Regions from separate parts of the Arthrobacter sp. StoSoilB5 genome, predicted to be linked through region 1. Evidence: predicted binding sites of a transcription regulator. Region 1 holds the regulator's gene; the other holds the start of a gene.
What was found. Region 1 encodes LexA, which represses DNA repair genes until DNA is damaged. Its sites were predicted from a motif close to TCGAACANNTGTTCGA; they were not measured.
Positions count from the first base shown of each region.

Region 2: a site for LexA is predicted at 1,153-1,168, ahead of LDN75_RS14825 (DUF6504 family protein). Genes of this name have one in related genera too.

Region 1 covers NZ_AP024646.1:1,736,266-1,739,469, reverse strand. The annotation lists gene LDN75_RS07925 (histidinol-phosphate transaminase) at 1-242, opposite strand, end outside; gene LDN75_RS07920 (LysM peptidoglycan-binding domain-containing protein) at 321-680, opposite strand; gene lexA (transcriptional repressor LexA) at 1,038-1,781, shown strand; gene LDN75_RS07910 (ATP-dependent DNA helicase) at 1,791-3,204, opposite strand, start outside.
Region 2 covers NZ_AP024646.1:3,296,112-3,299,315, reverse strand. The annotation lists gene LDN75_RS14835 (TetR family transcriptional regulator) at 1-4, opposite strand, end outside; gene LDN75_RS14830 (FAD-dependent monooxygenase) at 63-1,118, shown strand; gene LDN75_RS14825 (DUF6504 family protein) at 1,219-1,563, shown strand; gene dnaE (DNA polymerase III subunit alpha) at 1,567-3,204, shown strand, end outside.

The DNA.
Region 1 (3,204 bases):
AGGTAATCCGCCAGGGATTCACGGAGTTCCGTGAATTCGCGGTCAGGATACCGGTTCAGGCCAGTAGCCGCGGCAGCAACGGCCTCGGTGATCGCCGCTTGCACATCTGCCGGCACGCCATGGGTGTTCTCGTTGACGTTGAGCAAAATCGGGACGTCAAGCTGCGGTGCGCCATACGGGCTCAGTCCACGCAGATTGGTCCGGAGGGGAAGTCGGTCAAGTCGCTCAAGCTGGTCACTCACCAAGACAGTTTAAGGTGCCAGTGCGACTGCGGAGTAACTGTGACGCCGGAGGCGCTTTTCGCGCACCCGGCCGACCGTTTAGTTGGCGGGAACGAAAAGCTGCTGGCCCGGCTGGATGCGTCCTCCGCGGAGGTCGTTCAACTGGATGATTTCCGCGATGACATCGCGGGGGTCGCGCTCAGGAGCGGCCGCACCGGCAATGCCCCACAGGGACTGCCCGGGCTGGACGGTAACCGTGACAGCAACGGGCGGCTGCAACTGGGCCCGCGTATCCGAGGCTTTGGCGGGAGAGTTGATGAAGCCGGCCAGGCTCAGCAGTGCGGCAAGGAGCAGCATGGCAGGGATGCCGAAGAAGACGATCCTGCCGCGCCGGGTAAGCCGGAGACGCGTAGGCGCCGGGGTGTTGCGGAATTCGTGGAACGTTGAGATTGCGGACATGAGCTGAGCCCTTCTGAGCGATTGCCTGCATCGGATGCCCGTTGCCGGCTGCCAATTCCTTGTGTTCGCTTGGATCAACGTCCGGATGTTCGAACACTTTCTTCGAACATCCGGCCGATGGTCCGCGTTTATAGAACACATATTCGAACCTTGCTATGACATTTTTAGCACTTATCAACGAACGGTGTCGAGACTCGCTAGAACGAATGTTTGATAAACGCCTGTGCCTGGCCTAGGTTTGAGTGAAGAAACAGGCACTGTTTCAGTGGAACAGGAGGGTCTGACATTTTTCAGACCCGACCATCCCCGGGCACACTTCGGATCGTGACCGGGCGGAACGGAAGGGCATTGGCGAACATGGCAGCGAAAGCCACCGGCGGCGGGGTACCCCTGCGGAGCCAGCAGCCTCAAAAGAGTCCCAAAAGCCTGACTGTCCGGCAGAAGAAAATACTGGAAACCATTCAGCGGTCCGTCAATGACAACGGGTATCCGCCGAGCATGCGCGAAATCGGGGACACCGTTGGTCTCGCAAGCCTGTCCAGCGTCACGCACCAGCTCTCGCAGTTGGAAAAGCTCGGCTACTTACGGAGGGATCCCAAGCGCCCCCGCGCCATGGAGGTCCTCATGCCTTTGACGCTTGATGGCGGGACGATTCCCGGCGTGGAAGCGGCCACCACACTGCGCAGCGCAGGTGGACTCGCCGTGACGGAATTGGCCAGTGCCAGCGACACCGCAATGGTGCCCTTGGTGGGAAGGATTGCAGCCGGCGGGCCAATCCTCGCCGACCAGACCATTGAGGACGTCCTGCCCTTGCCCCGGCAGTTGGTGGGCCACGGCGAACTGTTCATGTTGAAGGTCGCTGGCGACTCAATGATCGATGCCGCCATTTGTGATGGTGACTGGGTAGTTGTCCGGCGACAGAACGACGCCATCAACGGCGACATCGTCGCCGCCCTCCTGGACGACGAAGCCACAGTGAAAACCTTCCGCCAGCGCGACGGACACACATGGCTGCTGCCCCAGAACACGCAGTACGAACCGATTCTGGGAGACCAAGCCACCATTATGGGCAAGGTCGTCTCTGTCCTGCGTTCCCTCTAAGGCGTTCGCCTACGTTTTCTTTGTGCCCAGGCGTTCCAGAACGCCGCGCACCACGTTGCGATCCGTCGTCGCCCAAAACGGTGGCAATGCGGCGCGCAGGAACCCTCCGTACCGTTCGGTGGAAAGCCGTGAGTCCAGCACCGCCACCACACCTTTGTCGGCGGTAGAGCGAATAAGGCGCCCTGCGCCTTGCGCAAGGCGAATTGCCGCGTGGGTAGCCGACACCGCCATGAACCCGTTGCCCCCGGACTGCGCAACGGCCCGCGAGCGTGCAGTCATCAGCGGATCGTCGGGCCTCGGGAACGGAATGCGGTCGATCACCACAAGGCGGCATGAACCACCAGGGACGTCAACGCCTTGCCACAGGGACATCGTGCCGAAGAGGCAGGTGTCCGGTTCATCGGCAAATTGCTTTACCAACGCTGCCATGGTGGATTCGCCCTGGCAGAGGATGTCCACATCCAGCCGCGGGCGCATGGCGTCTGCGGCTTCCTCGGCCGCCCGCCGTGAGGAGAACAGGCACAAGGCTCCCCCGCCGGATGCACGGATGAGGTCTTCGAGCTCATCGAGGGCCTCGGCCGACGTACCGCGGCCGGGCTTAGGCAGGTGTTTGGCCACGTAGAGGACGCCCTGCTTGGGATAGTCAAAGGGTGATCCGACGTCCAAGCCGGTCCAGCTCGGCGCCCCGTCCCCGATCAGTCCGAGGCCGCCCGCTGCAGGCTCAAACGCCGATCCAATTGCCAGCGTCGCGGAAGTCAGCACCACTGTGTGCCCTGCAAATAGGCCTTCCCGCAGCCTCCCCGCCACGCTGAGTGGGGCGATGTTGATCAGTGCCGGCGATGTCTCATCCGGCTGGGAGTAACCCTGCTGGGGATCGAAGGTGCTGTTTCTGGAGAACCACACCACTTCACGGTTCTCCTTGGCGGCGAGCATCCTCTCGCACAGTTCCAGAATGAGCATGAGCCGGGAGCGCGCAAGCTGCCGACCGCCGTCGACCGCGTTTGAAGAGTCAGTCTTCGAATCCGACAACGCGGCGCGGGTGGCATCCCGCAGTTGGTCCAGGCAGTCAAGTTGTTCGTCGTTGAGCCCATTGGGCAGCAGACCGTTGGGGACTCCGGCAATAGCCATATCCAGCCGGTCCGCAGCAGCATTCAGGGCGTCAACGGTGATGGCCGTGTGTTTGCGGGCGCTCGAGGCGGCCGCATGGACCATCGCCACGGACAACTGGCCCGACACGGCCCCCGTGACCCGGTCCTGAAGCTCGTGAGCTTCGTCAACCACCACGACGTCATATTCAGGCAAGACCGCGAGTCCTTCAAACGCGCTCACGGCCAGCATGGCGTGGTTGGTGACTACGACGTCGGCTTCGGCGGCCCTGGCGTGTGCCAGCTCGCTGAAGCACTCCTCGGCAAGTGGGCACTTC
Region 2 (3,204 bases), 1.6 Mb from region 1:
GCATGGCGAAAGTCTAGCCTTTAACCTCCCAATTACTACAAATGTAGTAGTAGAGTGGCGGCATGAAAAAGGTGGATATCGTCGGTGGGGGCATAGCGGGCCTCGCCCTTGCAGGAACCCTTGATCCCAGCCAGTTCCACGTCACTGTGCACGAACAGCGGGCTGACCTCCCAGCGGTGGGAACAACCCTGGCCATGTGGCCCGAGGCCCAGGAAGCCCTGGCTTCGTTGGGCATCCTTGGCGCCATCCGGGAAAACAGCCCCCTCATCAAAGGCGGTGCACTCAGGAGCTCCGCAGGCACTCCGTGGATAAGCGTGGAGGGGCAGAACCTTGTGGGGGTCGCCAGGCATACGCTCCTGCGGTTCCTCGACTCCGCCGTGCCCCCGACGGTCCAGAGGCGAAACGGAAAGGTGGACGCGGTTCCAGGCGACTCCTACCTGGCAGTAGCGGCGGATGGGGTGCACAGCATGGTGCGGCGCTCCGTGTGGGGCCAGGGGTGTGCCGCCAAGCTGACCCCTTACCTCGCCGTTCGGGGCGTCATTCCAGAAGACCCGGGCAGCGAAAGCATAGGTGAGTACTGGGGGCGCGGGGATCTCTTTGGCATCGGCCCATCAAGCGGCGGAACCAACTGGTACGCGTCCTTCCGCAGCGGCATGGGACCTGAAGGAATCGACGTCGGCGACGCCCTTGATTTGGCACGACGCCGCTACTCCAAGCACGCGACGGGCATCCAGCATGTCCTGAATACGGCGACGCCCGAAACGTCATTGGCACAACGCATTTGGACCACCCCGCCGCTATGGCGCTATTCGCGGGGCAATGTTGTCCTCATCGGAGACGCGGCCCACGCCATGGCGCCCAACCTTGGGCGGGGCGCCTGCGAATCGCTGATAGACGCCGTCACCCTGGGAAAGCTGGTCAATACCATGCCCCTGGACCAGGCCCTCACTGCCTACAACCGTCAACGTGTGCTTCGGACCCAGCAATTCCGCCTCGGGTCATCCCTGATGATGCGCGTCGCGCTCGCAGAGAGTGCCCAACCCCTGCGTGACAAGTTGCTCGAACTTACTGCCAGGCGGAAGTCCAAGGCGTCCCCAGGGAGCAAAACTTCCCAGTAGGTTTTGTCGGGGGAGCGACGTAAACTGGATATATTCGAACATACATTCGAATAGCGATTTTGCTGATCCAGGGCGATGCCCCCAGGCAAGGAGTGTGGATATGGGGCTTTTCAGTGAGTCCGTGGACGTCATCTGCACGGAAACGGGAAGGCCACAAGCAATCCAGTGGAAAGGAATCCACTACGTCGTCACCAACGAACCCATCCGGTGGTACGAGCGGCGCCAATGGTGGGTGGAAGAAAGCAGGGCCCCTCTAGGAAGCGGCGCAGGCTTGGTAGACCACGAAATCTGGCGGGTCCAACTCCAGCGCCCACAGGATGAAGGGCAATCCGGCAAGGCCATAACCCTTGACCTCGTCCGGCATCTCGCCAGCGGCCGCTGGCGGCTCCTTCGCATCCACGACGCCGCACCGGCCCGGGCAGTCGAACCAGACGAAGCCGCCTGAACCTTGAACTTCACACACCTGCACGTCTCCACAGCCTTCAGCGCCCATTACGGCGTTTCCTGGCCAGACGAACTTGCCCAGTCCGCAGCAGCAGACGGCGCAACAGCTCTCGCCTGTACAGACAGGGACGGCTTGTACGGCATCATCAAACACCTCAAAGCATGCATGGACGCCGGCATCGACCCCATCATCGGAGTGGACCTCGCCATCTTCGACGACGACGGCGACCACCGCACCCAAGTTGCGGGCCGCGTCGTCGTACTCGCCCACGGCAACAACAACGGCGCCGGCTACCGCGCCCTCTGCCGCCTCGTCTCCGACGCCCATGCCCGCACCTCCGGCAAGGCCGGGGGAGTGGTGCCCGTCGCCGTAACAAGGGCAGAACTCGCATCGAGGACACTGGACCCAAAAACCCTCAAACCCGTGCTTACCGTCCTCATAGGACCAGACTCCGATGTGGGTCGTGCCATGGGAGGGCGGAAATATCTTCGGCCCCGGACACTCTTCAAACAATGGATTGACGCCATGCCGCCCGGGACTATCGTTGCCGAGGCCGTATCCCACCTGAGCGCCCCTGGAGAACCCCTCAGCACAGCCCACGCTGTGCGCATGCTCAAGCTCGCCCTTGAATACAACATCCCCGCCATCCTCAGCAACGCCGTTCGCTACTGCGCCCAGGATGGCGCCCCAACCGCGGACGTCCTGGACTCCGCCCGCACACTAAAATCCCTCCCCGAACTTTCCGCAGCCCCCCTGCTCCAGCCAGCAGGTCAACTACAACCAACAGGTCCACTACAACCAACAGGGCAGGGCTGGTTGAAGAACGCCCAACAAATGCTCCAACTCGGTAAAGAGATCATGGGCGCGGCAGGGCAAGGAGCAGCCGGGCTGAACAAACTGCTCTCCAACACAGAAGCGCTCGCCGATAAATGCCGCATCGATCCCATCCTGGACATGGGATGGAAGAAGCCCGTTGTCCCTGAAGCCTCCATCATTGGCATCGATCGTGACCCCATGGTGGAACTCATCCAACGGTGCGAGGCAGGAATCACCCGGCGCTTCCCAGGCATCAAAGGCGATGCGGAAGGGCAGATGCGCTCGCGGTTGGAACATGAGCTCGGAATCATCGGCAAGCTTGGTTTTGCCTCCTACTTCCTCACAGTGGCCGAAGTGTCCCGGATGATCATTGAAATGGGCGTCCGGGTGGCTGCCAGGGGCTCCGGGGCCTCGAGCTTGGTTAACTACCTGATCGACATCAGCCAAGTTGATCCGATCCGGCATGACCTCATTTTTGAACGATTCCTCTCGGGGCGCCGGTCAACCCTTCCTGATATTGACATCGACGTCGAAAGCGCCGAACGGCACAACGTCTACCGGAAGATCTTCGAGCGTTTCGGAGCGGAACGGGTGACCCTGATGAGTATGCAAAACGGTTACCGCGCCCGCGGTGCTGTCCGGGACGCCGGCATGGCTCTTGGCATGGACGAGGCTGAAATCGGCGAAATCGCCAAGCAGTTGTGGCGGTTCTCAGCCCGCAAATTCAGGGAAGCGTTGGTTGAAAAGCCTGAACTCCGTGAGTTTGCCGGGCGTGTGGAGTCTGGACGCGGAGGGCCGGGAGGCATGGAGGAAAACCAGCAGCTG